DNA from 3 places in the Streptomyces sp. NPDC052052 genome. Region 1 is predicted to be linked to each of the others. Evidence: riboswitches for the same ligand, from Rfam matches in the RefSeq annotation. Region 1 holds a riboswitch; each other region holds the start of a gene.

The links. A riboswitch is a leader RNA that binds a small molecule or an ion and turns the genes downstream of it on or off. The one in region 1 is predicted to bind cyclic di-AMP.
Positions count from the first base shown of each region.
Region 2: it holds a riboswitch for cyclic di-AMP, as region 1 does, so the genes downstream of both, AB0L71_RS10970 (LysM peptidoglycan-binding domain-containing protein) here and AB0L71_RS14225 (transglycosylase family protein) in region 1, are expected to answer to the same signal.
Region 3: it holds a riboswitch for cyclic di-AMP, as region 1 does, so the genes downstream of both, AB0L71_RS07755 (M23 family metallopeptidase) here and AB0L71_RS14225 (transglycosylase family protein) in region 1, are expected to answer to the same signal.

Region 1 is NZ_JBFAWU010000010.1:83,967-93,773, forward strand. It holds gene AB0L71_RS14205 (Ppx/GppA phosphatase family protein) at 1-428, opposite strand, end outside; gene AB0L71_RS14210 (DUF501 domain-containing protein) at 499-1,041, opposite strand; gene AB0L71_RS14215 (septum formation initiator family protein) at 1,102-1,575, opposite strand; gene eno (phosphopyruvate hydratase) at 1,677-2,963, opposite strand; gene AB0L71_RS14225 (transglycosylase family protein) at 3,259-4,023, opposite strand; cyclic di-AMP (ydaO/yuaA leader) riboswitch at 4,027-4,199, opposite strand; gene AB0L71_RS14230 (transglycosylase family protein) at 4,500-5,459, opposite strand; gene AB0L71_RS14235 (cytochrome P450) at 5,561-6,934, opposite strand; gene AB0L71_RS14240 (nucleoside triphosphate pyrophosphohydrolase) at 6,944-7,906, opposite strand; gene AB0L71_RS14245 (hypothetical protein) at 8,128-8,679, opposite strand; gene AB0L71_RS14250 (hypothetical protein) at 9,142-9,540, opposite strand; gene AB0L71_RS14255 (SurA N-terminal domain-containing protein) at 9,745-9,807, opposite strand, start outside.
Region 2 is NZ_JBFAWU010000007.1:160,305-170,111, reverse strand. It holds gene hypF (carbamoyltransferase HypF) at 1-1,239, shown strand, start outside; gene AB0L71_RS10990 (HypC/HybG/HupF family hydrogenase formation chaperone) at 1,293-1,613, shown strand; gene hypD (hydrogenase formation protein HypD) at 1,610-2,737, shown strand; gene hypE (hydrogenase expression/formation protein HypE) at 2,754-3,836, shown strand; gene AB0L71_RS10975 (MIP/aquaporin family protein) at 3,943-4,788, opposite strand; cyclic di-AMP (ydaO/yuaA leader) riboswitch at 5,513-5,698, shown strand; gene AB0L71_RS10970 (LysM peptidoglycan-binding domain-containing protein) at 5,703-6,413, shown strand; gene AB0L71_RS10965 (DUF2461 family protein) at 6,398-7,060, opposite strand; gene AB0L71_RS10960 (hypothetical protein) at 7,248-7,541, opposite strand; gene AB0L71_RS10955 (alkaline phosphatase family protein) at 7,779-8,669, opposite strand; gene AB0L71_RS10950 (NAD(+)/NADH kinase) at 8,930-9,807, shown strand, end outside.
Region 3 is NZ_JBFAWU010000005.1:97,588-107,394, forward strand. It holds gene AB0L71_RS07740 (DNA topoisomerase IV subunit A) at 1-1,586, opposite strand, end outside; gene AB0L71_RS07745 (pitrilysin family protein) at 1,856-3,238, shown strand; gene AB0L71_RS07750 (pitrilysin family protein) at 3,265-4,647, shown strand; cyclic di-AMP (ydaO/yuaA leader) riboswitch at 5,071-5,237, shown strand; gene AB0L71_RS07755 (M23 family metallopeptidase) at 5,251-5,997, shown strand; gene AB0L71_RS07760 (GntR family transcriptional regulator) at 6,228-6,941, shown strand; gene AB0L71_RS07765 (HPr family phosphocarrier protein) at 7,082-7,363, opposite strand; gene AB0L71_RS07770 (GNAT family N-acetyltransferase) at 7,536-9,807, shown strand, end outside.

The DNA of each region.
Region 1 (9,807 bases):
CCGCCGATGTCCACGACGAGATACGGCTTCGCGAGGTGGTCGCGGCCAGCGAGCTCCTTGGTGGCACCGGCGAAGGAGAACTCCGCCTCCTGGTCGCCGCTGATCACCTCGGGCTCGACGCCCAGGATGTCCACCACGCCGCGGACGAACTCGTCCCGGTTCTCCGCGTCCCGCGAGGCGGAGGTGGCGACGAAGCGTATCTTCCGCGCCCCGTGCTCCTCGATCGCCTCCGCGTACCGGCGGCAGGCGGCGAACGTCCGCTCCAGGGCCTCGGGCGCGAGCCGGCCGGTGCGGTCCACCCCCTGGCCGAGACGGACGATCTCCATCCGGCGGTCGAGCTCGACGAGCTCGCCGGTGGTCGGGTCCGCGTCGGCGACGAGCAGACGGATGGAGTTGGTACCGCAGTCGATGGCGGCCACGCGAGTCATGCATGCTCCTGTGGAATCAAGCCCCTCCGGTGTACGGGGAGCAGGGGGGCCGGGCAGGCCCCGGGGACGGTCAGGCCTCGTCGTCCGCGTCCGCGGGCGGACAGGGCGTCACGCACGGCCCCTTGAGCCACCACTCCGGCAGCATCGCGATCGCCTCGTCGCCCAGCGGGTTCACGCCGGGCCCGGCGGCCAGCGAGTGGCCGACCAGCACGTGCAGGCACTTCACCCGGTCCGGCATGCCGCCGGCGCTCGGGAAGCCCTCCAGCACCTCGATCGCGTCGCGCCGGGCGATGTAGTCCTCGTGTGCGGCCCGGTACGCGGCGGCCAGCTCCGGGTCCGTGCCGAGGCGTTCGGTCATCTCCTTCATGACCCCGTTCGCCTCCAGTGTGCCGATCGCCGAAGCGGCACGCGGGCACGTCAGGTAATACGTCGTCGGGAACGGCGTGCCGTCCTCCAGCCGGGGCTGCGTCTCGACCACGTCCGGGTTGCCGCACGGGCAGCGGTGCGCGATCGCGCGCAGCCCACGCGGCGGGCGGCCCAGCTGGAGCTGGAACGCGGCGATGTCCGCCTCGGTGGGCGGGGTGGACTCGGTCTGCGGAGGGGGGGTTTCCATGCCTGCCTAGGTTCTGATCGGGCTGCTCGAACTGCGGTTCTGCAGAGGGGGTGGGAGAAGTCAGTCGCGGCGGTCGGCGCTGTCCACGCCGTCCCAGAGGTTGGAGTGCCACGACCGGCCGGAATCGTCCGTCTCGCCGTTGCGCTCCTTGACCGCGTCGGGGTCGATCACCGTGTAACCGGTCTCCCCGGGGAGAAGGTAGTGCAGATGTGTGCGGGCCAGCTGCCGGACGTACGCATCGTCCTGGAGGCGCGCCTTCTCGTCGCGCAGCTCCTCGGTGCGGGTGCGGGCCTCCTGTGCCATGCGCTCCTGTTCGGCGATCTCGTCCCGTTGTGACATGTACTGCCGCATCGGGTACGCGAGCGCCACCACCAGGGAGCAGACGACGAGGGCGAGGAAGGCCGCCCGGCCGGTGAGCCGGGAGCGGCGGGCCTGACGGCGGTTCTGTGACCGGTAGACGCGGGCGGCGGTCTGCTCCCCGAGCAGCCGCAGCCGGGTCGAGGTGGAGAACCGGTCCCGGTCCTTCGCGGCCATGTTCCCGCCTCCCCTTACACACGTCCGTCCCCGAACACGGTACGGGACCGAGTGCGGGGACGGACGGAGGCCGGGGCCTTTCAACTTCGAAGGGCCGGTGCTCAGCCCTTGAAGCGCGGGAACGCGGAGCGGCCCGCGTACACCGCGGCGTCGTCGAGGATCTCCTCGATGCGCAGCAGCTGGTTGTACTTGGCGACGCGCTCGGACCGGGCCGGGGCGCCGGTCTTGATCTGGCCGCAGTTGGTGGCGACGGCCAGGTCGGCGATGGTGACGTCCTCGGTCTCGCCGGAGCGGTGCGACATCATGCACTTGTAGCCGTTGCGCTGGGCCAGCTCGACGGCGTCCAGGGTCTCGGTCAGCGAACCGATCTGGTTGACCTTGACGAGCAGGGCGTTGGCGGACCCCTCCTCGATGCCGCGGGCCAGACGCTCCGGGTTGGTGACGAACAGGTCGTCGCCGACGAGCTGGACCTTGGCGCCGAGCTTGTCGGTGATGACCTTCCAGCCGGCCCAGTCGTCCTCGAACAGCGGGTCCTCGATGGAGACCAGCGGGTACGCGGCGACGAGCTCCTCGTAGTACTCGGTCATCTCGGCGGCCGAGCGGGACTTGCCCTCGAACTCGTACACGCCGTCCTTGTAGAACTCGGACGCGGCGACGTCGAGCGCGAGCGCGATGTCCTTGCCCGGGACGTAGCCGGCCTCCTTGACGGCCTCCAGGATGAGGTCGAGGGCGGCGCGGTTGGACTCCAGGTTCGGCGCGAAGCCGCCCTCGTCGCCGAGACCGGTCGAAAGACCCTTGGTCTTCAGGACCTTCTTCAGCGTGTGGTAGACCTCGGCACCCCAGCGCAGGGCCTCGGAGAAGGACTCCGCGCCGATCGGGGCGATCATGAACTCCTGGATGTCCACGTTGGAGTCGGCGTGCGACCCACCGTTGAGGATGTTCATCATCGGAACGGGCAGCAGGTGCGCGTTCGGGCCGCCGAGGTAGCGGAACAGCGGCAGGTCGGAGGCCTCGGAGGCCGCGTGGGCGACCGCCAGCGAGACGCCGAGGATGGCGTTGGCGCCGAGCGAGCCCTTGTTCTCGGTGGCGTCCAGGTCGAACATCGCCTGGTCGATCAGCCGCTGCTCGGTGGCGTCGTAACCGACGAGCTCCGGGCCGATCTGCTCGATCACGGCGAGGACGGCCTTCTCCACGCCCTTGCCCTGGTAACGGTTGGGGTCCCCGTCGCGAAGCTCGATGGCCTCGAACGCACCGGTGGAGGCGCCGGACGGCACGGCAGCACGGCCCGTGCTGCCGTCGTCGAGGCCAACCTCGACCTCGACCGTGGGGTTACCCCGGGAGTCGAGGATTTCCCGGGCTACGACGACGTCGATGGACGGCACGAGCATCTCCTTCTGGGATATGACGCTGGTTGTGCAGGGTCACTTTGGCCTTGCGACAAGAGCCTAACCGGCGCGACCCGATCAGCCGGACGACCGCCCGTCCCCTGGGACGAAAAAGAACCCAGGAAATCTCATTGCCGGACAAACGGCCAGAATTTTACTGGCCAGTAACTACAACAGTTGAACGATCACCCACAAGGCGGGCCCGCGGCGAACGGATGCGAAGACCCCGGCCCGGCGCGCCTGGGGGACTGCGCGCCGGGCCGGGGTGCCCTGGAAAAGGGGAATCCGAACTGCCGGATTACTTCGTCAGGTGAAGCTGCTGACCCGGGTAGATCAGGTTGGCGTCCTTGACGATGCCCTTGTTCAGCTCGAACAGCTTCTGCCAGCCGCCCTGGACGTTGTGGGCGGCAGCGATCTTGCTGAGGGTGTCACCGGAGACGACCTTGTACTCGCCGTTCCCCTTCTTGACCTTCTCGCCGGTCGGGGTGGTGACGGTCTTCTTCGACTCGGTCTGCGCCGGCGCGGTCGAGCGGTACGAGCGGTTGGCGGCAGGAGCCTCGGTGCGCTCGGCCTTCTTCGGCTGGGTCTGCTGCTTCGGCGCGGCCTGGGTGCTCTGCTTCTGGGTGTTCTGCTTCTGGGTGGTGGTGGAGGACTTCGAGGAGCCGGTGTCGACGCCCGGGTTCACCCCGTCGTTCTTCAGGTTGCCGGCCCAGGCGCAGCCCCAGGCACCGGGGCCCTGCATGTCGAGGAGCCGCTCGGCCGTGGCGATCTGCTGGGCCTTGGTGGCCAGGTCGGCACGGGGGGCGTACTGCGTACCGCCGGCGGCGGCCCAGCTGGACTGCGAGAACTGCAGGCCGCCGTAGTAGCCGTTGCCGGTGTTGATGGACCAGTTGCCACCGGACTCGCACTGGGCGACGGCGTCCCAGGTGGCGACGGAGGCGGCGGAGGCGCCGGTCGCACCGATCAGCGGCATGACGGCGGCGGTGCCGGTGACACCGGCGAGCGTGGCGATGCGGACGGCCTTGGACGGACGACGGCGCTGACCCTTACCAGAAAACAGCATGGAAGATCTCCTCACCGACGCCTACGAGGTGAGCTGTCGGGTTCGGGCCAAGTGAGTTGCCCGGTCGCACGTCCTAGCACGCGACTTCACCCCAAGCCGGACCCTGATGCGTCTTTCGACGATCGGGACCGACGCCTACCTGGGTCCCCCGCTCCTGCCTACGGCGCTTTACGCGTCTGTTCCCTCCGACCGACGGCAGGATTCGGCGTGACGGTCGACGGGGCCCGCGGTGCGAGCAGTTCCGACCGTAAACACACGGAACCCTTATATCCAAAAACAGACATACCGGACAATCAGCCCTTACTTGCACCTGAAGAACCATCGTTTTCGCAGGTGGGAGGCGATACGGAAGGTTCGTCCAGCTACGACACGCCAGTTGACGCAAAGAGACCCATGTCTCACTTACGCATAAGCGGACATAGGTCCCTGAAGTACCCCAGCTTTGGGGGCTGTTTTAGTCGTTTTTCAGCCAGGCCTCACGGGGCCTTCACCTCGAGATCAAGGCTCTGGCCAGGGAGGATGAGGTCCGGATCGGAGCCGACGACACCCTTGTTGGCCTCGTAGAGCGCAGACCATCCACCAGGAACATTCTGTGCATCAGCAATCGTCCAGAGATTGTCACCGGCATGGACGGCATAGGAGCCGTCGGCGCCTGCCTGACGCGCTCCGGCGTCCGAGCGTGACGCATGGCGGCCCGACTCCCGCTCACCGCCGTTCACATGCCCTCTCCCCTCGGAGGCGGCCGCACCCCGGTGCTTGCCACCGGCCCGGCTGGGGGAAGCGGCGGAATCAGAGGACTGTGACGCATCTGACGAAGCCGACGAATCTGGTGAATCTGACGAAGCGGAAGATTCGGATGCCTTGGCGGACGGGGCCGTCGACACGGCGGCCGAAGGCTTCGCGGACGGCGTGGTCTCGTCGCTCTGCGCGTCATCGCTCTGCGCTTCGCCGCCCTGCGTGTCGCCGCCCTGCGCATCCTTCACGTGACCCTTGCCACTCGACACGTCGTCCGAGAGGCCGACGGACGGCACGGAGCCCGGGTCGACGCCCGGCAGCGTCCCGTCCGTGGTGAGGCCGGAGATGACCGCGCAACTGGGCCACGCCTTCGGGCCACGGTCCTCCAGGACTTTCTCGGCCACGGCGATCTGCTGGGCGCGGCTGGCGAGGTCGGCGCTCGGGGCGTACGACTCACCGCCGTTCGCCTTCCAGACCTCCGGCGAGAGCTGGAGACCGCCGTAGGAGCCGTTGCCGAAGTCGGCGCTCCATGTGCCACCGCTCTCGCAGTCGGCCACCCGGTCCCAGGTCGTGGCGTCGGCCGCGTGCGCACCGGCCGCGCCGAGGAGCGGGATGGCGATGGCCGATCCGGTCACGCCCGCCGCGACGACGATGGCGGGTGCCTGACGAGGGCGACGGTGTCTGCCGTTCGCGGAGCCCATGAGGTTGCCTTCCGTGTGACGAGTGACAGGTGCGTCGAACGGTGAAACTAGCGGGACTCGAACGCGTGTCACAAGTCGATGCAGCGCAGATCACGTGAAAGTCACAAAGTTGACAGGGTGTCACCTTGCGCCTCGGGGGAGCCCGGTGTGAACTCCACGGGCAGCGTGCGCAGTCCGCGCATGATGAGTCCGCCGCGCCACCGCAGATCGGCGGGTTCCCCCGCAAGGCGCAGGTCGGGAAGGCGCCTCAGCAGCGTGGCGAGCGCGGTCCGTCCCTCCAGGCGGGCCAACGGCGCGCCCAGGCAGTAGTGGATGCCGTGCCCGTATCCGAGGTGCTGGTTGTCACGCCGTGCGAGGTCGAGCACGTCGGGGTCCTCGAAGCGTTCCGGGTCACGGTCGGCTGCGGCGAGCACGACGAGCACCGGGTCGCCGACCGCGATGTCCTGCCCGCCGAGTGTCAGCGGCTCGGTGGCGAACCGCCAGGTCGCCAGCTCCACCGGACCGTCGTACCGCAGCAGCTCCTCTATCCCGGTCTCCAGCAGCCCGTCCTCCCCCACGCCGAGGGAACGCTGCAGCCGCTCGCGCTGTACGGGGTTGCGCAGCAGGGCGTACACCCCGTTGCCGATGAGGTTGACCGTCGTCTCGAACCCGGCGAAGAGCAGGATGAAGGCCATGGCCGCGGCCTCGTTCTCGGTGAGGTGCTCGCCGTGGTCGGCGACCCGGATCAGCTCCGAGATCAGGTCGTCCCCCGGGTTCTCGCGCTTGCGGTGGATCAGCTCGGCCAGATAGCCCCGCATCTTCTTCACGGACCTGGCCACTCCCCCGCGCGGCCCGCCGCCGTGGCGGATCATCATGCCCGCCCAGTCCCGGAAGTCGTCCTGGTCCTCCCGCGGGACGCCGAGCAGATCGCAGATCGCGTAGATGGGGAGCGGGAAGGCGAACTCGTGGATGAGGTCGGCCTTCCCCTCCGCGATGAAGCGGTCGATGAGTCGGTCCGTCAGTTCCTGCACGCGCGGGGCGAACTCGGCGACCCGGCGCGGGGTGAACGCCTTGGAGACGAGGCGGCGCAGCCGGGTGTGGTCGGGCGGGTCGATGTTCAGCAGGTGCGTCATCAGCTCCGCCTTGCGCTCGCCCGGGATGCCCGTCCTGCCCTTGGCGTGCGCGGGCTCGGCGTGGTGCGCCGGGTTCTTGGAGAGCCGGGTGTCGGCGAGCGCCTGCCGGGCGTCCGCGTACCGGGTCACGAGCCAGGCCTCGACGCCGCTGGGCAGCGCGGTCCGGTGCACGGGGCTGTGCTCGCGCAGCCAGGCGTAGGCCGGGTACGGATCGGTGGCGAACTCCCAGGTGAAGAGTTCGGGCGCGCCGGCGGGGCAGGCGCCGGGCTGTCCGGCGGGGCGGTCGGTGGGCTGTCCGGCGGGGCGGTCGGTGGAGCGGTCGCCAGGCTGTCCGGTGGGACGGTCGGTGGGGCTGTGGTTCACCCTTCGACGTTATCCGTTGCCCTCTGCCGCCCGGATGGCGTCCCGGTAGGCACGGCCCGCGGCCCGCAGGGCGGCCTCGGGGTCGACCCCGTCCTGTTCGGCGCGGACGGCGAGGGCGAGCAGCTCGTACCCGATGCCGTCGCCTGTGGGCAGCGTCACATCGAGCCCCGCGGTACGGGCCCGGCCGGCCAGTTTCGCGGCGAGCGCGAGACCGGGCTGGCCGAGCGGCACTCCGTCGGTGACCGAGTCGCGCTGCTTCTCGATGGCCTTGGTCCGCAGCCAGTGCGCGTGCACGTCCTCCGGAGTCTCGGCGGTCTCGTCCCCGAAGACATGCGGATGGCGGTGGATCAGCTTCTCGACGAGGGTCGCGGCCACGTCGTCGACGGAGAACGGCTCCTCCTCGTTCTCCTCGGCGATCCTGGCGTGGAAGACGACCTGGAGGAGGACGTCCCCGAGCTCTTCGCGCAGCTCCTCGCGGTCGCCGTCCTCGATCGCCTCGACGAGTTCGTACGCCTCCTCGATGGCGTACTTGGCGAGGCCCTTGTGGGTCTTCTGCGAGGTCCAGGGGCATTCGGTCCGGATCCGGTCCATGATCTGGACCAGGTCGAGGAGCCGGGCGCCCGGCAGGTCGTACGAACCGGGCAGCAGCTCCAGGTCCGGCATCCGCACCCGGCCCGAGCCGGCGAGCCGGGCCAGCCCGTCGGTCAGCGGTCCGCTTCCTTCACCGCCGGTGAGGACGACCACGCTCCGGCCGCCGGCGCACACGTCGACGAGTTCCTGCGCGCTGGGCGCGGCATGCTCGACGGCGACGCCGGCCTCGCGCAGATACGGCAGCTGCGGGTGGTCCGGCTCGGCGCAGAACACCCGGTCGGCCTCGCGCAGCGTCTGCCAGGCGGGCCAGGACAGAAGTCCGGGTGCGACGCGGTGGCTGGCGGTGAGCAGGACGATACGGCCGGGGTCTTCAGCGTTCACTGTTCGAATCTACCCCGGCCGGACGGACGGCTGTCCCTGCGACCGAGGGCGCAGGCACCTGCCGGGGCATGCGAAGTCGTGCTCAGCCAGGCGGCGACGCCCGCGCTCACCCCGGGGTGCCACAGGAGTTACGGTCCGCAGCCGGTCTGCGCCCCGCTCTACCGTCCGTGCGGATGGCCGAGCTGACCCGTGTGGCACCGGACCTCATGCCATTCCCCCGGTCAGCCGGCCGCTGCACAAGAAGGGGACGCCGGCGAGGCGGTCACCACCACCTGTTCCGCGCACTCGGCCGCGCGCAAAGCATCACCCACCACTTCGACCAGCCACACGGCGGCGTCCACCGACCACTCCGGCACACGACACACGAACCGCAGCACGCCACGCTCGCGGCCCTTGTGGTAGCCGTGCTCGCCGTTCACGTCCGCCATGCCGGACAAGTCGAGCGGCCCAGCAGCGACTTCGGCCTCTGCGACGTCACCAAGCCGCTCCCCGATGGCGCCGCACACCGCCGCCTCCTTCCCCCGCATCGTGGGCCCGGCAGCGACGGTGACGTTCACGGGAACCGACGTGGACGGGTCGGTGAGGGCGAACCATCTGCACATCGCCTGAAAGTCGTCGGAGGCATCACCGACAAGCTCCTGCAGCGGCAGGACGGCATGCAGCCCGGTGAACCGGACGCGCCCGACCCGATTCACCGCGTCCGACAGGATCCGCGCCACGTGAAGGAGCGGGAGACGCGGCTCACGGACATCGACCGGGATCTCCACCGACATCCACGCCAGCTCCCGGACGTTCCCATCCTGCGTCCAGTCCCCGCCGGCCAGAGCATCGGCCCAGCGCCCAGGGTCCTGGACGATCCGGGCCTCGCCCCATCCCTGGTACGGGTAGGTCCATCCGCCGGTGGAGTACCAGCCGTAGGCCTCCGCCCTGCGCATGGCGAGGTCGTACATTTCACTGCCGTGGGCATCGCAGGTGAGGTGCGACGCCCACGGGTACCGGTCAAGTACCCCGTGCAAGGCAACAAGCGTCTCGTAGTACACGCGATGGCCTTTCTGTACGTACTCGTACCGCACGTGACCGGTATCCGTCGGCGGGACACTGAACCCGGACCCAGGATCCGACGCCAGTCCTCTGACCGCATGGGTTCGCCGGGTCGGTCGTCGTGGCGGTTGGATGTCCCGAGACGTTCGTTGACGCCGGGGCTGTGGTGGCTGAGCCTCTCCGTGACCAGAGCGTCAGGCCACCAGCGCCGCGTGCAGCGCGTCGAACACCTCACGCAGATCAAGGATCGGGACCGGATCGAGTTCCATCTGCAGGTGACACACGCCGTCGTCGCCGTTAGGGGTCAGGCGAACGAAGAAGGCAAAACCGTCCCCGACGGGCTCCGCCTTCAACACCAGCGGATTGTTGCGGCCGGGGGTCACTTCCGTTGAAAAGCGCGCCCCCGACGCCGCGTCCAAGCACGAGACCATCCGCTCTGCGAAGTCCACGACCTCAGCATCGGTGAGGTAAGCCGTGAAGTCGGCTGTCAGCCAAGAGCACCAGTCCGCGCCGACCCGCCAGGTTCCTTCCCCGGTCCGAGTCAGCTCCAGCCATGCAACGTCGTCGCCGAGGCGCATCTGTGCCTCTACCATCCTGGCCCTCCGGGCATCCGTCCTGAGCTCAAGATCCTGTGGTGCGGGTCTCCGCCGCTGGAACCCACCGAGCGTCACCCGGCACAGCACCAACCCGGTGAACCTTCCCGGTCACGGCACCAGATTCCGCGGTACAGCATCTGCGTCTTGGCGGTGAGCTTCGAGTCGCCATCCGGGCTGCCGGTCACGGCCCCGGACGCCGGACTAGGCCCCCGCCTCGGCGGGCTGGGTCGCCTCAGTGATCCAGGGGGCCTTGTAGTTGGCGAG
Region 2 (9,807 bases), on a different contig from region 1:
CGCGTCTGCGACGGGGAGCTGCTGACCGTCCGCCGCTCGCGCGGATACGCCCCCCGGCCGATCGAACTCCCCCTCCCGGTGCCCTCGGTGCTCGCCGCCGGCGGTGATCTCAAGAACACCCTGTGCCTGGCGGAGGGGCGCAGGGCCTGGCTGTCCGCCCACATCGGCGACATGGACGACCTCTCCACCCAGCACGCCTTCGAGCGGGCCGGGCAGCAGCTGGAGACCATCACCGGGGTGCGTCCCGACATCCTCGCGGCCGACCGACACCCCGGATACCGTTCGGGCCGGCTGGTCCGCCGTACGGCCGGTGAGAGACACGTCGTGCGGGTACAGCACCATCACGCCCACATCGCCTCCGCCATGGCGGAACACGGCCTGGACGGCAGCAGGCGGGTGATCGGCGTCGCGTTCGACGGCACCGGCTACGGCGACGACGGAGCCGTGTGGGGCGGGGAGTTCCTGCTGGCGGACTACGACGGATACCAACGGTTCGCGCATCTTGCCTACGTCCCCCTGCCCGGCGGCGATGCGGCCGTACGGCGCCCCTACCGCATGGCCCTGGCCCACCTGCGTGCGGCAGGAATTGGATGGGCACTGGACCTGCCGTGCGTGGCGGCCTGTCCGCCCGACGAACTCACGCTGTTGGGAAGGCAGTTGGAGAGGAACCTGAACTGTGTTCCGACCTCCAGCATGGGCCGGCTCTTCGACGCCGTCGCGTCTCTCGCCGGAGTCCGCCACCGGATCGAGTACGAGGCCCAGGCCGCCGTCGAGTTCGAGGCCGCGGCCCTCGGGGCGGACGGGCGCGAGGGGGGCGGATACGGATTCGCTCTCCGGTCTCCCGCACCGGAGAGCGAGGGCCCACTGATCGCCGACCCGGCGCCCCTGCTGACCGCGGTGGTGCAGGACGTGCGCAGGGGCACCGCGCCGGAAGCCGTCGCCGCGCGCTTCCACGAGGCGGTCGCCGCCCTCGTGCACCGCACGTGTGTCCTGGCACGTGAACGGTACGGCCTGGACACCGTGGCCCTGACCGGCGGCGTGTTCGCCAACACCCGGCTCTCCACGGCCTGCGCCCGGATACTCGGCGGCCACGGCTTCACCGTACTGAGGCACCACCGGGTACCTCCGAACGACGGAGGCCTGGCACTGGGGCAGGTGATGGTGGCCGCACGGTCACACACCGCCCAGGACTGCCACGACCGGGTGGGAGCGGCACGGCGGAACACCGTCACCGACTGACGGCGTGTCCCGGCAGGACCGGACAGACCCATCAACCACAGCGAGGAGAAGACATGTGCCTGGCGGTGCCCGGAAGAGTACTGGAGATCGAGGAACGGGACGGTACGCGTATGGCCACCGTCGACTTCGGCGGAGTGGTCAAGGAGGCGTGTCTGGAGTACCTGCCGGACCTTCAGGTCGGTGAGTACGCCATCGTGCACGTGGGGTTCGCCCTGCAGAAGCTGGACGAGGAATCGGCCCTGCACACGCTGGAGCTGTTCTCCCAGCTCGGGATGATCCAGGAGGAGTTCGGTGACGCGTGGGAGATGGCGGCCGAGGCCGGCGGACTTCCCCTGCCGGGCGCCGGTGACACATCCGAGGAGGCGCGGCAGTGAGGTACATCGACGAGTTTCAGAACCCGGAACTGGCCCGGCGGCTTCTCGACGAGATCCACTCCACCGTCACCAGGCCGTGGGCGCTGATGGAGGTCTGCGGTGGACAGACCCACACCATCATCCGGCACGGAATCGATCAACTGCTGCCGGAGCAGGTCGAATTGATTCATGGACCGGGTTGTCCGGTCTGCGTCACGCCGCTGGAGGTCATCGACAAGGCACTGGAGATCGCCTCCCGTCCGGAGGTGATCTTCTGTTCCTTCGGAGACATGCTCCGGGTGCCCGGAACCGGCCGGGACCTGTTCCGGGTCCGCAGCGAGGGAGGTGACGTACGGGTCGTCTACTCTCCGCTCGACGCCCTGAAGATCGCCCAGCAGAACCCGGACAGGGAGGTCGTCTTCTTCGGCATCGGTTTCGAAACCACCGCACCGCCCAATGCCATGACGGTCTATCAGGCACGTCGGCTCGGCATCCGCAACTTCAGTCTGCTGGTGTCCCACGTCCGGGTTCCGCCGGCGATCGAGGCGATCATGCGGTCGCCGAGCTGTCGGGTTCAGGCCTTCCTGGCCGCGGGGCATGTGTGCAGTGTGATGGGGACGGGCGAGTATCCCGGGCTGGCCGAGCGGTTCGCAGTCCCGATCGTGGTGACCGGATTCGAACCGCTGGACATTCTGGAGGGCGTGCGACGGACCGTGGCCCAGCTGGAACGCGGTGAACACACCGTGGACAACGCCTACCCACGCGCGGTGCGCCCCGAGGGAAACCCCGCGGCCCTGACCATGCTGGAGGACGTGTTCGAGGTGACCGACCGGTCCTGGCGCGGCATCGGCGTCATTCGCGACAGCGGCTGGCGGCTCGCCCCGCGCTACCGGGACTACGACGCCGAGTACCGTTTCGCAGTGACCGGCATCGACACCCGTGAACCCGCCCAGTGCCGCAGTGGAGAAGTCCTGCAGGGCCTGATCAAGCCCCACCAGTGCGAGGCGTTCGGAACCACCTGTACCCCGCGCACCCCGCTGGGCGCCACGATGGTCTCCAGCGAGGGCGCCTGCGCCGCGTACTACCTCTACCGGCGCCTCGACATGAAGAAGACCGCATCGTTGGAGGCGACCCCCGTTGTCTGAGACCCTCGACACCCCCATGCGCGGATCCGGAGGCGCCTTTGAGGTCCCGCCGCTCGACCCCGTGGCGTGGACGTGCCCGGCACCGCTGAGGGACCACCCCCGCATCGTGATGGGCCACGGCGGTGGCGGTGCGCTCTCCGCCGAACTGATCCAGCACGTCTTCGCCCCCGCCTTCGGCGGCGAGCTGCTCGGCCAGATGGGCGATTCGGCGTCCGTGTCGCTCGGCGGCGCCCGGATCGCGTTCTCCACCGACACCTTCGTGGTGCGACCGCTGTTCTTCCCCGGCGGCAGTATCGGCGACCTCGCGGTCAACGGGACCGTCAACGACCTCGCCATGAGCGGTGCGCGTGCCGCGTACCTGTCCTGCGGATTCATCCTGGAGGAGGGGGTGGAGCTCTCCGTCGTCGCACGCGCGGCCGGCGCCCTCGGCGCCGCCGCGCGCAGGGCGGGCGTCGAGGTGGTGACGGGGGACACCAAGGTGGTCGAGGCGGGCCACGGGGACGGAATCTTCATCAACACCAGTGGTATCGGCCTCATCCCGGCCGGTGTCGACCTGCGTCCGCAGCGTGTCGTGCCGGGCGACATCGTGATCGTCAGTGGCGCGATCGGCGAGCACGGTGTGGCCATCATGAGCGTGCGTGAGGGCCTGGAGTTCGACGTCGAGATCGAGAGCGACTGCGCGGCCCTGGGTGGACTCGTGGAAGCCATGCTCGCGGTCACCCCGGACCTGCACGTCCTGCGTGACCCGACCCGCGGGGGACTCGCCGCCTCGCTCAACGAGATCGCGGCGGCTTCCGGCACCGGCGTCGTCATCCAGGAGAAGCACGTCCCTGTTCCTCCGCCGGTGGCCAATGCCTGTGCCGTCCTGGGCCTCGATCCGATGTACGTCGCCAACGAAGGGAAGCTGGTGGCGTTCGTACCGCGTGAACACGCCGAGGCGGTCCTGGACGCGATGCGGGCACATCCACGGGGCCGGGACTCGGCGGTGATCGGCGAAGTGGTGGAAGCTCACCCGGGCATGGTGGTGGCCCGCACGGGGCTCGGCGGTACACGGGTGGTCGACCTGCCCGTCGGGGAGCAACTGCCGCGGATCTGCTGACGCGCCCAAGGCCCCGGGACTCGCGCCGGCAGCCGGTGCTGTCCCGGTCAGCGCACCCTCACGCGTTCGAGGGTGCGCTGACCACGCTCGACGAAGTGACCGGTCGTCACTTCTCCGACGGGATGGGGATGCTGCCTTCCGGCTCGGGTTCGGCCCCGGGCAGGAAACGGCTGATGAGGGCCTGGTAGATGAACGCGCCGATCAGACCACCCACCAACGGGCCGACGATCGGCACCCAGTAGTAGAAATTCCCGTACTGGTCCCGCCAGGCCCCTCCGTACCCGGTGAGGAAACTCGCCAGCCGGGGCCCCAGGTCACGGGCAGGATTGATCGCGTACCCGGCGTTGGTGCCCCAGGCCATACCGATCGCCACCACGATGAGGCCCACGACGAAGGGGCCGAGATTGGCGGCCGGTGGCGTATTGAGGAGGTCGGTGACCGCGAAGATCAGCAGAATCAGAATTGCGGTCCCGATGATCTGGTCGCGCAATGCACCCCATTCGGTGACCGGAAGGGCGGGATTCCCGTTGGCAGGCAGTGTCGAGAAGACGATCTGTGTCTTGGTCGTGTGACCCGGATCCGCCTTCGCCAGGGCCTCGGCGTAATTCCATCGCACGATCAGTGCCGCGGCGAAGGCTCCCACGAGTTGAGCCAGTACGTAGGGTGCCACTTTCTTCCAGGGGAAACCCTTGAAGGCGGCAAGCGAGAGTGTCACGGCTGGATTGAGGTGCGCTCCGCTCAGCCGGCCCGCGACGTAGACGCCCAGAGTGACTCCGAGTCCCCAGGCCCAGGCGATGCTGTCGTGATTCCCGAGACCCCCCGGCGGTTCGGTGAGCGCCCCTCCGGCGACGACCTGGGCCACGACGCCGCACCCGAAGAGGATGAGCACCATCGTGCCGAGGAACTCAGCCGAGAGTTCCCCCATGATTCCCGATAATCTGATTCGTTCCATGGGGACCTCGCTTTCTGTCGAATCACGAGGCTAGCGGCATGGATCCGCATATGAGCGTAGGCGGACTGGACTGTTCCGCATGTGGTGGGGGCGCTCGATGCACGGCGCCGGGGTGGTCGGACGGAACTCGGTGGACCTGGGTCGGTTTCAGCCCGTGTTTCCGTTCACACCTGCGTGGTTGAAGGGCCTCGACTGACGGGCTGTCGTGAGCCGCGTACGCACTGGGTTCAGGGGGACGCGGAGCGGCCGGACTGTCACGGGCACCCGCCGCTGCCAGGCCCCGTACCCCCCTGCGTTCGGGCGGAAGCCGGCGGTCCGCACCGTCCGGTGCGACATGTTTCCTGCCCATGGAGTAGCCCCGAGGTGATGGCGCCGACCGGGGAGGTGGTCGGCGCGCAGCAACTCCAGGAGAGGGGGGAATGTCCTAATAAAGGGCGACTTGCATAGAAGTGATGCCTTGGTTAATAAAGAGGCATTTATTGATTACTGAGGCCTTTGGTTTATGACCGAAGTGTCCCTTTTGTGTTACCGGTGACGTGAGTCACGTCCGGGCGCCGTGGGGGTTCGTGACGAGTGGTCCGATCCCTTTCTGTGTGGGGTAGTTCGACATTGCGGTGTGATGCGGGTTACTCGCCATTTCGTGATTCGATCTTGCAAATGAATTGTGATCGAAAATAGAGAGCTTGTTCCTTTTGGTGTTTCTCGCCTACGGTCACCGTCAATCCCGGACGGAACGCCGAATCCTGCCGCCGCCCGGTAACCCGATCACTTGTGTACGGCAGGAGCGGGGAACCCACGAAAGTCGCCGATCCGGTATCCGGAACGGCTCGGGGTGAAGTCGCGTTCGAGCGCGGCCGGACATCTCCAGTCCGAACCCGACAGCTCACCTCGTAGGCGACGGAGAGGAATTCGCAATGTCCGCAACGGGTCACTACCGTCGCCGTAGGTCCACTTCCCTCACTCGCGGCCTGGTTGTGGCGGTCACGGGTGGAGCCGCTCTCGTACTGCCGCTGGTCGGTGCCGGCTTCGCTTCGGCCGCACCCGCGCAGGCTGTCACCGCGGCGAATTCCGCACAGAAGGCGGCACCCACCACCTATACGGTGATCGCGGGCGACACCCTTTCCAAGATCGCGCGAGAGTATTCCCTCAGCGGTGGCTGGAAGAAGCTGTACGAGGACAATCGTGGCGTCATCGGCGACAACCCGGCACGCATTCACGCGGGGCTGAAGCTGACCATCGGAGCCCAGGCCGCTCCCACCGCGTCCACCGCCGCTGCCACGACTGCCGCGACGACCGTGACGTACACGAACGATCTGGACGGCTGGATCAAGGAATCGCTCGCGGTCATGGCCAAGAACGGAATCCCCGGCACCTACAACGGCATTCATCGCAACGTCATGCGCGAGTCCTCCGGCAACCCCCGGGCCATCAACAACTGGGACTCGAACGCGGCCAAGGGCACCCCGTCGAAGGGACTCCTGCAGGTCATCGCCCCGACGTTCCTCGCCTATCACGTGCCCGGTACGTCGATGGACATCTACGACCCGGTTGCCAACATCACCGCCGCGTGCAACTACGCCGCCCACAAGTACGGTTCGATCGACAACGTCTACGGAGCGTACTGACGCGCGGCAGCGCGGTGGGCCGGGACGTCCACATGACCGGCGAGCCACGTCAGCAGGGGCCGCAACTCCTCCGCCGCGCGGAGCACGGCGTCGGCCAGGGCCGGCGTCTGCTCCGCGCAGTCCCCGCCGAGGGGGCGGGAAGCCAGCACCGATCGGTACCGGAGCAGGTCGGCCCGGGGGTGACCGGGGTCATGCCCGCGCGGCATGCGTTTCATGATGTCCCCGGTGATCTCGTATCCCTGCGTGCGCAGTGACTCGATGGCGCGCACCAGCCCGGATCCGCTGTCCTGTGCGGCCACGGCGGTACGGAACGACGGGACCTGCCCCGGGTCGGGGTAGGACCAGCCGCCTTTGATCCGCAGTCCGTCGAGATCGAAGCGGAGACCGATCTCGACATGGCGCGCGATCCGGATCACGGCAGCCTGGTGCTGCCACCACCACGGGTCCTTGCGGAACCCCCAGACCGAGAAGTCCTCGTACGCCTGGTCCGCGTCGGCCACATCGTTCAGCAGAGCGATCATGGGCTGCCGGACCAGGCGCTCGCGGTCCTTCCGGTGTCTCTCCAGTGCTTCCCGCGCAGGGACACCCTCCAGCTGCAGAAGCAACTCGAAGGCCTGCTCGGTCCAACCATGGAAGGCTCTGCTCATCCGGCAGATCCTAAGGGCTGACCCGTAGTCCCCGCCCGACGGGCGCGGGATCAGAGGACGACGATTTCGGGGCAGGGACGGGCGCAGAGACGTCCCCCTCTGTGCTGCTGCCCGCGACGGAATCGGTCCCGGGAAGTGCCCGCGCGGTCGGTCCGTGCCGCCCTCGTTCCTGGACGCCCTTCGCCCATCACCCCGGTCTGGGCAGCGGTGGCCTCGGAACCGTCGCCGCCGCTCCCTGCCGGACGGACTGCACCACGGCGGCGTGAAGGCGACGACTGTCGTCCTCCGAGCCGCACGGCACAGGGCTGCCCGACATGGTGAACCAGTCGATCGCACCCGTGTACTGCACAGTGATCTGGGCCGTGTCATCGGCCCAGGTCGTGTGAACCGTCAGGTCACCGGAGAGCACACCGACCTCGTCCGTGAGCACGCCGCCGTGCCCGGAGAACACACCACGAGTCGTCCATGACGCCCAAGCCATGTCACCAGGCTGGCACCAAGACCGTGGATGCGCGACCCGCGGACCTGACCGCGTCGATGCTCCGCGGGCATCCGGTCGTCCCGGCATCCCGGGTGGTCCGGGGACAGGTGTCCGGGATGCGGAACGGGTGAAGATTTTCCCCTCGGGTCCCGCCGCGGTTCGCCTTCCGCGGCCGTTGCTGGTCGTGATGATCGATCGTGCCCCGGTCATCGCCATGGGAACGGCCGCCCACGGGGCTCACTTCCAGATGCCGGTGATGTCGGACGCCGAGGCCGCATGGCCGGCATGCGTCCTGAGGCCGGCCAGGTCCTCCAGGGTGCGGAGCAGGGTGTAGTGGTTGCAGGGGACACCGCTGGAACTGCCGGGGGCGACGTGCTCACCGTAGAGGACAGTGGGGATGTGGTTCCCCGACCGGCCGTCGTCCTCGTCGAACGTGAGGACCAGCAGGCTGTTGTGGGTCCTGGCCCAGTCGGCGTAGGCGCCCAGCTTCCTGTGGATCCAGGTGTCACCCGTGGAGACCGGGCAGTCATGCATGTCGTGGCACAGGTTGGGCACGACGAAGGACTCGGTCGGCAGGTTGGTGAAGTCGGCCGGGAACTGCTTCATGGTCTTCGCCGTGCTGGTCGGCACAGCGGAGAAGGCGAACCAGGGGTTGTGCTTCCGCGCGTACTCGCCACTTCTGCAGACGGTCGAGCCCTGGTGGGGCAGGCCCTCGTTGTAGCTGGCCCAGGTCCGTCCCGAGGCGATCAGTTCGGAGGCGAGACTGGGCGCGGAGAGGGAGCCCGCACGGGCACAGCTGTCGTCGGTACGGCCCTGGCCGGAGCCCGAGAACAGCATGTAGTAGTTCGGCTCGCTGGGGTGGGTGAGCCCGAAGGACCGGGTGAGGTTGGCGCCGCCCGCCTTGAGCGTGCGGTTGATGTACGGGGCGTCGGAGCTGCCGATCACCTGGGCGTAGGAGTGGTTCTCCATCACCACGACCACCACATGGGCGGGGGTCGGCAGACCGGTGACCCGCGAGGTCGAGCCCGTGGTGGCCCACAGGCCGATCGAGGAGGCGGCGAGAGCCACGGCCCCGGCCGAGGCGGTGAGGGCCCGGCGGATGCGTCTGGATGCCCGGGCAGCGGTCATCAATGCCCTCCGGACCGGTGCGACGCGCAGACGGATGCGGGACGTCGTCACCGCAGGAGCCGCCGGGCGTACGCGGTGGCGGCCTGTACAGGAAGTGCGGGAGAACCTGTCCCCACCAGTCTGCCGCGCAGTGCTCCCAGAGGTCCGATCGCCTGACCGGGAACGGCCTGTCGGCCCGGCGACGGAGTCGGCGCAGCCCGGCCCATCAAGGTGGGATGCGGTCAGCGCCACGTCGTCGAATGCACGGGAGCCGGAGCGAGATGAGTGTCGAGCGGGTGGGGGTCGTCGTCCACCAGGGCCGTCCCGAGGCCGTCGCCGCAGCACAGGTCGTACGCGATTGGTGTGCGGACGAAGCCGTCCCGTGCACGGACATCGACGTGTGGCATGACCATTCCCGACGCCGCGGCGGACGGGAGGAGGCCGATGTCGCGGGCAACCCCGACCTCATCGTCACGCTCGGAGGCGACGGGACCTTTCTGCGCGGCGCCAGGATCGCGGCCAAGAACCGGGCGGCCGTACTCGGGATCGACCTGGGCCGGGTCGGCTTCCTGACCGAGGTGCCGGCGGACGAGGTCGTGCGAGCGCTCGACGCCGTCCACCAGGGGCGGGCCGAGATCGAGGAACGCATGACGCTCACGATGAGGGCATCCCGCGTCCTCGAAGTACCCAAGGACATCGACGCCCTGATGGCCTACGGCAGACGTCCGATGCTGCCACCGCCCCATATCGACCTGGAGGCGGAGGCCGGGGCGGAGGGCTGGGGCGTGGCGCTGGACGTCACCGCTCTGAACGACGTCGTCGTGGAGAAACTCGCGCGTGACCGGCAGGTGAGTCTCGGCGTCTACATCGGTGGCCGACGCCTGGCCTCGTACTCGGCCGACGCCGTCATCGTGGCCACCCCGACCGGGTCGACCGCCTACAGCTTCGCCGCGGGCGGTCCGGTGGTCTCGCCACGGATGGACGCCGTCGTCTTCACACCCGTCGCAGCGCACATGACGTTCAACCGCACGGTGGTGGCCGCCCCGGACGAACCGGTCGCGATGAGGGTGCTGCCTCACTCGGGGCAGGGTGCGGTCACCATCGACGGCCAGCTGCGCGGCGTACTGGACGCCGGGGACTGGATCGGGGTGTACCGGGC
Region 3 (9,807 bases), on a different contig from region 1:
GCCAGCAGGCCGGTCGAGGACAGCAGCACCCGGCACGGGTCGTCCGCGACCTCCAGCGGCACCGAGGCGACCTGCGCGCCGGCCGACTCCAGCAGGACCGTACGCCGGTCGGTGCCGAACTTCTTGGCGACCGCGGCGAGTTCGGAAGAGACGAGCTTGCGCAGCTCGGTGTCCGACTCGAGGATGGCGGTGAGCTCGTCGATCTCGGCGTTGAGCCGGTCCCGCTCACTCTCCAGCTCGATCCGGTCGAACCGGGTCAGTCGGCGCAGCGGCGTGTCCAGGATGTACTGCGTCTGGGTCTCGCTGAGCGAGAAGTGCTCGATGAGCCGCTCCTTCGCCTGCGCGGAGTTGTCACTGGACCGGATGAGCCGGATGACCTCGTCGATGTCGATCAGCGCGACGAGCAGGCCCTCGACCAGATGCAACCGGTCGCGACGCTTGCCCCGGCGGAACTCGCTGCGCCGGCGCACCACGTCGAAGCGGTGGTCGAGATAGACCTCCAGGAGCTCCTTGAGCCCCAGCGTGAGCGGCTGCCCGTCGACCAGTGCGACGTTGTTGATGCCGAAGGAGTCCTCCATCGGCGTCAGCTTGTAGAGCTGCTCCAGCACGGCCTCCGGCACGAAGCCGTTCTTGACCTCGATGACCAGGCGCAGGCCGTGCTCGCGGTCGGTCAGGTCCTTCACGTCCGCGATGCCCTGGAGCTTCTTGGCCGAGACCAGGTCCTTTATCTTGGAGATCACCTTCTCCGGGCCGACCGTGAAGGGCAGCTCGGTGACGACCAGACCCTTGCGGCGTGCCGTGACGTTCTCCACGGAGACAGTGGCACGGATCTTGAACGTGCCGCGTCCGCCGGCGTACGCGTCCTTGATACCGCCCAGGCCCACGATCCGCCCGCCCGTCGGCAGGTCGGGGCCGGGGACGAACCGCATCAGGGTCTCCAGGTCCGCACCCGGATGCTTGATCAGGTGGCGAGCGGCGGCGATGACCTCGCCCAGGTTGTGCGGCGGCATATTGGTCGCCATGCCGACAGCGATCCCGGACGCGCCGTTGACCAGGAGGTTCGGGTACGCGGCCGGAAGAACGGTCGGTTCCTCCTCCTGGCCGTCGTAGTTCGACTGGAAGGCGACGGTGTCCTCGTCGATCGACTCCGTCATCAGCGACGTCGCGTCGGCCATCCGGCACTCCGTGTACCGCATGGCGGCCGGCGGGTCGTCGTTGCCGAGCGAGCCGAAGTTGCCGTGGCCGTCGACCAGGGGGAGCCTCATGGAGAACGGCTGCGCCAGACGGACCAGCGCGTCGTAGATCGACGCGTCGCCGTGCGGGTGCAGCTTGCCCATGACTTCGCCGACGACGCGGGCACACTTCACATAGCCGCGTTCGGGGCGCAGACCCATTTCGTTCATCTGGTACACGATGCGGCGGTGCACCGGCTTCATGCCGTCACGAGCGTCCGGCAGGGCCCGGGAGTAGATCACCGAGTACGCGTACTCAAGGAAGGAGCCCTGCATCTCGTCGACGACGTCGATGTCGAGGATCCTCTCCTCGAAGTCGTCCGGCGGCGGGGTCTTCGTGCTGCGGCGGGCCATCGCTGCTGCGACTCCTTCACGGATTCTGTTCGGGCAACCTCAGGTTCTGACGCGGACCATTGTGGACCTCCGCACTGACAGCGCCGACCTCGACCCGTCCCAAGGGCCGCTCCGGCCCCTGCCGGGGCGGCTCCGTGACCCGTTCCACGGCGGGTGTGCCCCTCTTTCACGCGAACTTCCGCGGTATGGGAACTTCGGCAGGTGTCTGTGCGCTTGCCTACAGTGGCAGGTCTCGCAGGAAATTCAGTATCGCGATCGAAGGGACGTACATGCCCATGGGTCACACGGCCACAGCCCAGGCCGGCTCCGGCGGCTTGACAGCGACCGAGCACCGTCTGGCCAATGGCCTGCGCGTGGTGCTCTCCGAGGACCATCTGACCCCGGTTGCCGCGGTCTGCCTCTGGTACGACGTCGGCTCGCGTCACGAGGTCGAGGGACGCACCGGACTGGCTCACCTCTTCGAGCACCTGATGTTCCAGGGCTCCGGCCAGGTCAAGGGGAACGGACACTTCGAGCTGGTCCAGGGCGCCGGTGGTTCGCTCAACGGCACCACCAGCTTCGAGCGCACCAACTACTTCGAGACGATGCCCGCCCACCAGCTGGAGCTGGCTCTCTGGCTCGAGGCCGACCGGATGGGCTCGCTGCTCGCCGCGCTCGACGAGGAGTCGATGGAGAACCAGCGCGACGTCGTCAAGAACGAGCGTCGTCAGCGCTACGACAACGTCCCCTACGGCACGGCGTTCGAGAAGCTGACGGCACTGGCCTACCCCGAGGGCCACCCGTACCACCACACACCGATCGGCTCGATGGCGGACCTGGACGCCGCGACCCTCGAGGACGCCCGCGCCTTCTTCCGGACCTACTACGCCCCCAACAACGCTGTGCTCTCGGTCGTCGGCGACATCGACCCCGTAGAGACCCTCGCCTGGATCGAGAAGTACTTCGGTTCCATCCCGTCCCACGACGGCAAGCAGCCGCCGCGCGACGGCACGCTCCCCGAGACCATCGGCGAGCAGCTGCGCGAAGAGGTGCGCGAGGAGGTTCCGGCGCGGGCGCTCATGGCCGCCTACCGGCTGCCGCACGACGGCACCCGCGCGTGCGACGCGGCGGATCTCGCGCTGACCGTGCTCGGTGGAGGCGAGTCCTCGCGGCTGCACAACCGCCTGGTCCGCCGTGACCGTACGGCCGTGGCGGCCGGGTTCGGGCTGCTGCGACTGGCGGGCGCTCCCTCGCTCGGCTGGCTGGACGTGAAGACGTCCGGCGGCGTCGAGGTGCCGCAGATCGAGGCCGCGGTCGACGAGGAGCTTGCCCGGTTCGCCGCCGAGGGCCCCACGCCCGAGGAAATGGAGCGTGCGCAGGCCCAGTTGGAGCGTGAGTGGCTGGACCGGTTGGGTACGGTCGCGGGACGCGCGGACGAACTCTGCCGGTACGCCGTGCTCTTCGGCGACCCGCAGCTTGCCCTGACCGCCGTCCAGCGGGTGCTCGACGTCACCGCGGAGGAGGTCCAGGCGGTCGCCAAGGCCCAGCTGCGCCCCGACAACCGGGCGGTGCTGGTCTACGAGCCGGTCGAGTCGGCCGAGCCCGCGGACGAAGCGGACACCGACGAGACCGACGCCGACGACACCGACACGCACGAAGGGGCGGACCAGTGACCGACGCTGCCGCGACTGGAGTTTCCATGCAGTACCACCCGCAGCCGGCCCCCGGCGTCGCCCGCCCCTGGGACTTTCCCGCGCCCGAGCGCGGGTCCCTGCCCAACGGCCTCACGGTGCTGCGCTGCCACCGGCCCGGCCAGCAGGTCGTCGCTGTCGAGATCTTCCTCGACGCCCCGCTGGACGCCGAGCCCGAGGGGCTCGACGGCGTGGCCACGATCATGTCCCGGGCCCTGTCCGAAGGCACCGACAAGCACACCGCCGAAGAGTTCGCCGCCGAGCTGGAGCGCTGCGGCGCCACTCTCGACGCACACGCGGACCACCCGGGCATCCGGGTCTCCCTGGAGGTCCCGGCCTCCCGGCTGGCCAAGGCGCTCGCTCTGGTCGCCGAGGCGCTGCGGGCGCCCGCCTTCGACGAGAGCGAGATCGAACGCCTGGTGCACAACAGGCTCGACGAGATCCCGCACGAGCTGGCCAACCCGGCCCGGCGCGCCGCCAAGCAGCTCTCCAAGGAGCTCTTCCCGGCCGCGGCGCGGATGTCGCGTCCCCGGCAGGGCACCGAGGAGACGGTGGAGCGGATCGACTCGGCGGCCGTGCGTGCCTTCTTCGACGCCCACGTCCGGCCCTCCACGGCCACCGCCGTGGTCGTGGGTGATTTCACCGGCATCGACCTGGACGCCCTGCTCGCCGACACCCTCGGCGAATGGTCGGGAGACTCCGCGGAACCCCGTCCCGCCCCGCCGATCACCGCCGACGACACCGGCCGGGTGGTCATCGTCGACCGTCCGGGCGCGGTGCAGACGCAACTGCTGATCGGCCGGATCGGCGCCGACCGCCACGACAGCGTGTGGCCGGCCCAGGTGCTGGGCACGTACTGCCTGGGCGGAACGCTCACCTCCCGGCTGGACCGGGTGCTGCGCGAGGAGAAGGGCTATACCTACGGCGTACGGGCCTTCGCCCAGGTGCTGCGCTCGTCGGCCCCGGACTCCGCCTCGGGGGCCACCGGAGCCTCGATGCTCGCCATCAGCGGATCGGTGGACACGGAGTCCACGGGACCGGCGCTGGAGGACCTGTGGACGGTCCTGCGGACCCTGGCGGCCGAGGGGCTGACCGATGAGGAGCGCGAGATCGCCGTGCAGAACCTCGTGGGGGTCGCACCGCTGAAGTTCGAGACGGCGGCATCGGTCGCGGGAACCCTCGCCGACCAGGTCCAGCAGCACCTCCCGGACGACTACCAGGCGCACTTGTACGCCCGGCTCGCGGAGACCGGCACGGTCGAGGCGACCGCGGCGGTGGTCAACGCCTTCCCGGTCGACCGGCTGGTCACGATCCTCGTCGGTGACGCGGCACAGATCGAGGAGCGGGTCCGGGCCCTGGGCATCGGAGAGGTGTCGGTGGTCACCGGCTGACGGGCGGATCCCCTGGTCGTGATCGCACCCGCCCGGTCCGGACCACCGGTCGGCCCGTGGCGGGTGACGGCCGGCCGACCGCGCAGCTGCCAGCGACGGCCGGCCGCGGGTGACGGTTCGTCGGTCGACCGCCACGCCCGGCCGGTCAACGGCCGGACACGGGCGCCCCCACCGTGGCGGTCGGTCGACCGGTGCCTCGACCCGTCACGCACGGACCCGGCGCACGGACCTGGCGAGGCACGAGGAAGACCCCTGCGGCAGGCGACGCGTAGGGATCTTCCGCATGTCCGTTTTGATGGGGAGGATGACTGTCTGCCCTGTGGCGTGCGCTACAAAGCGGCGTGTCCGTTTGGTGAACGAAAGTGGCCGCCCTTAGCGTCGGCCCGGCTGTCCGTCACTCGTATGCCGCATCCGTGACGTACCGGGCAGTCATCGCCGAGTCCCCGTCAGGCGCGAGCCTGGGGAGCCGGGGACCCATGCAGTCCCTGGGGTGAATCGGATGCCGGGCCTCGGTGAGGCCGTGGCGTCCGTAGGAGACCTTCCTGCTCCGAACCCGTCAGCTAACCCGGTAGGCGAGAAGGAGGGAAAGGACCAGCCGCTTCAATGGCGTTCACCCGTGCCACCGGGAAGCACCGTGCCCCGAGCCGACTGACGAGCAGGAGCGCGAGGGTCGTCGGAATCGCGGCCCTGGCCACCACCGGCGTCCTCGGCGGTACGGCCGCTCCGGCTCTCGCTGCGGACTCCTCCGCCGCTGAGACCGGTCTGAGCCAGGTCCTGGCCGTCGACAGCACCCTCGCCGAGCAGATCGAGGCCCAGGCCGACGCGCAGCAGCGCCAGGCCGACGCCGAGGCGAAGAAGAAGGCCGAGGCGGATGCGAAGCGTGCGGCCCAGGCGCGAGCCGAGAAGGCCCGCGCTGCCCGGTCCGCCGAGCGCGCCCGCCTGAACGCCTTCCGGCTCCCGGTCGCCGGTTCGTACGTCACCACCGGATACCGGACCGGTGGCGCGCTCTGGTCCTCCGGCAGGCACTCCGGCATCGACTTCCACGCCGCCTACGGCAGCTCCGTCGTCGCCGTCGGTGCCGGCACGGTCGTCGAGGCCGGCTGGGGCGGCGCGTACGGCAACAACATCGTGCTCCGGATGACGGACGGCACGTACACGCAGTACGGCCACCTCTCCTCGATCGGCGTCTTCGTCGGCCAGCGCGTCGGTGCGGGTCAGCGGATCGGCTTCTCCGGCTCGACCGGCAACTCCACCGGACCGCACCTCCACTTCGAGGCGCGCACCACGCCGTCGTACGGCTCCGACCTGAACCCCATCGCCTACCTGCGTGCCCGCGGCGTCAACGTCTGACCTCCTGCCGGCGCGCCCTGCGCGGTATCTCCTTCGAAGGCCCCCTACGACGGGGCCTTCGTCGTATCCGCTGTTGGCACCTGTCCTCGACGGGTCCCAGGACCTGCCCCGCGGCCAAAAGATATTCATGAATTTCTTCCCGGCATCGGAAATGCGGCCGCATTGCAATAGAGTCGCAGGACAGACGTCGGTCGGCCGCGTTGCGCGGGGATTAAGGGGGAGGTTCGGACATGCGCATTCCTGCGCATTCGGTATGCACGGCAATCCGTGACGACATCGTCTCCGGTGTCTTCGAACGCGGCAGCCGGCTCACCGAGGAGGTACTGGCGCGTCGTTACGGGGTCTCCCGTGTCCCGGTGCGGGAAGCGTTGCGCACCCTGGAGTCGGAAGGGTTCGTGGTCACCCGCAGGCATGCGGGCGCCTGCGTCGCCGAGCCCACGGAGCAGGAGGCCGCCGATCTCCTGGAGGTCCGGATGCTGCTGGAGCCGCTGGGTGCGGCACGCGCCGCTCATCGGCGCACCGAGGCGCATCTCAAGGTGCTGCGTGGCCTGGTCAGGCTGGGGCAGGAGCGGGCCAGGCGGGGCGAGGGGGAGGATCTGCGCTCCCTGGGTGGCTGGTTCCACGAGACATTGGCGCAGGCGTCCGGCAGCCCCGGCCTGATCGCGCTGCTCACCCAGCTGAGGCACAAGACCACGTGGATGTACACCGTGGAGCAGCCGGTCCGCCCGGTGGATTCCTGGGCCGAGCACGGAGCCATCGTCGACGCGGTGGTGCGGGGCGACGCGGAACGGGCCAGGGCGCTGGCCATGCAGCACGCCGAACGGGCCGTGGGCGCGCACCGTCTGCGCCGCACGGACCGGCCGGGGCGCAGGCCCGATTCCTCACGCACGGATCGAGTGAGAACTTCGCAACATGCAGTACACACCACGCGTGCTCGGTATTAACAATGACGCCGTATACAAAGAGACGCCCTTTCGTCGGGGCTTTCTTTGGGCTGCTCGAATTCGCTTCGGCCGATCCGGAACGGAAAAGCAAAAAGCCGCGACTCCGCATGGGATGTCGCGGCTTTCTCGCGCTGAAGGGCTCAGACGGTCTCCGGGAGCTCGTCGAGCCCCTCGGCGACCAGCTTGGCCAGGCGGTCCAGGGCGGCTTCGGCGTTCTCCGCCTCGGACGCGAGTATGATCTCCTCGCCGCCGTGCGCGCCGAGACCGAGGACCGCGAGCATGGAGGCGGCGTTCACCGGGTTTCCGTCGGCCTTCGAGACCGTCACGGGGATGCCGGAGGCCGTGGCGGCCCGGACGAAGATGGATGCGGGACGGGCGTGCAGGCCCTCGGCCCAACCGACGTTGACGCGGCGCTCAGCCATGGTTCTGCCCTTCGTGAATCAATGGTTGTCTAGACCAGTCTCTCATGTGGTACGTGATGCCCCGGTCGAGGCCGTACGCACCCGTGACCTGTGCCGGTCCGTCGATCGGCTCCCCCAGACTGCCCCGACCCCAAGCCCGCCGCGACCGCTGACGGAGCCGTAGTCTTTGGACATGCAGCCCTCGCCGGAGCAGAGTCCGCATCAGGTCTACCCCGACTACTGGGAAGCGGACGTGGTCCTCCGTGACGGCGGTACCGCCCGGATCAGACCCATCACCGCGGACGACGCCGAACGGTTGGTCAGCTTCTACGAGCAGGTCTCCGACGAGGCGAAGTACTACCGCTTCTTCGCCCCTTATCCGCATCTGTCCGACCGGGACGTGTACCGCTTCACCCATCACGACTACGTCGACCGGGTGGGGCTCGCGGCCACGGTGGGCGGCGAGTTCATCGCGACCGTCCGCTACGACCGGATCGACGAGCAGGGCATGCCCGCCTCGGCGCCCGCCGACGAGGCCGAGGTCGCCTTTCTGGTCCAGGACGCGCACCAGGGCCGCGGTGTGGCATCGGCACTGCTCGAACACATCGCCGCCGTCGCCCGCGAGCGCGGCGTCCGCCGCTTCGCGGCCGAGGTGCTGCCCGCCAACAACAAGATGATCAAGGTGTTCCGGGACGCCGGGTATACCCAGCAGCGCAGCTTCGAGGACGGTTCCGTCCACCTGACCCTGGACCTCGAACCGACCGAGGCGTCCCTCGCCGTGCAGCGCGCCCGTGAGCAGCGAGCCGAGGCGCGCTCCGTGCAACGGCTGCTCGCCCCCGGATCCGTTGCCGTCATCGGCGCAGGCCGCACCCCCGGCGGAGTCGGCCGCACGGTCCTGCGCAACCTTCTCGGGGCCGGCTTCACCGGTCGCAGCTACGCCGTGAACCGCTCCTTCGCCGCCGACCAGGTGACCATCGACGGCGTCCCCGCCCACCGCTCCCTCGGCGAGATCGGCGAACCGGTCGACCTCGCGGTCGTCGCCGTCCCCGCCGACCGGGTTCCGGAGGCGGTGGCCGACTGCGGTGAACACGGCGTCCAGGGTCTGGTCATTCTCTCCGCCGGTTACGCCGAATGGGGTGCCGAAGGCCGGGAACGGCAGCGTGAGCTGGTCCGGCAGGCACGTTCGTACGGGATGCGGATCATCGGCCCCAATGCCTTCGGCATCATCAACAACGCGCAGTCCGTCCGGCTGAACGCCTCCCTCGCCCCCGAGCCGCCCGCCTCCGGACGCATCGGCCTCTTCACCCAGTCCGGAGCGATCGGCATCGCGCTCCTCTCCGGGCTCAACCAATGCGGAGCCGGCCTCTCCACCTTCATCTCCGCGGGCAACCGTGCCGACATCTCCGGCAACGACTTCCTGCAGTACTGGTACGAGGACGCGGACACCGACGTCGCCCTCCTGTACCTCGAATCGATCGGCAACCCCCGAAAGTTCGCCCGACTCGCGCGGCGCACCGCCGCCGTGAAGCCCGTGGTCGTGGTGAAGGGTGCCCGGCACAGCGGGTCCACCCCGCCCGGCCATGCGGTCCCGTTCAGCCGGATCCCGGAGGCCACGGTCTCCGCGCTCATGCGCCAGTCCGGCGTGATCCATGCCGGCACCGTGACGGAGATGGTCGACGTGGCTCTTCTCCTCGCCGATCAGCCCCTTCCGGCGGGCCCTCGGGTCGCCATCCTCGGCAACTCCGATTCGCTCGGCCTGCTCACGTACGACTCCTGCCTGACCGAGGGGCTGCGCCCGCGCCCGCCCCGTGACCTCACCATCGCGGCCACCCCGCAGGACTTCCAGGACGCCCTGGCCGAGGCCCTCGCCGACGAGGACTGCGATGCGGTGGTCGTGACGGCGATCCCGGCGGTCGGCGCGAACGGAGCGTCGGAACCGGGCGGCGGAGAGGAGCTGGCGACAGCGCTGCACGCGGCCGCCGCGGCCGCCCCGGCCAAGCCGGTGGCCGTCGTCCATGTGGAGATCGGCGGACTGGCGGAGGCTCTGTCCGCGGCCACCAGCACGGTCGCACCGCCGCGGCCTTCGGGGCAGCCCTCGGCGGCGATGGCACCCCCGCGCGCCGCAGCGGCCACGGCCGACTCCGCTCCGGCGTCCACCCCCTCGGCCTCCGGACCGGCCCCCCGAACCGGCAGCGGGCCGACGGCAACCGGCGCGGACGACCGCGAGGCCCCCGCTGCCCGGACGGGCCGGATCCCCGCCTACCCCGCGGCCGAGCGAGCCGTGCGGGCCCTGGCCGAAGCGGTGAGGTACGCCCAGTGGAGACGGGAGGCCGCCATTCCGGGCAAGGTGCCCGAGTTCCTCGACGACACCATCGACACCCCCGGTGCCGCCGAGCTGATCGACACATTCCTCGGCCCCGACCCCGACCCGCGCGGCAGGACGCTCGCACCCGACGAGGCGCGCC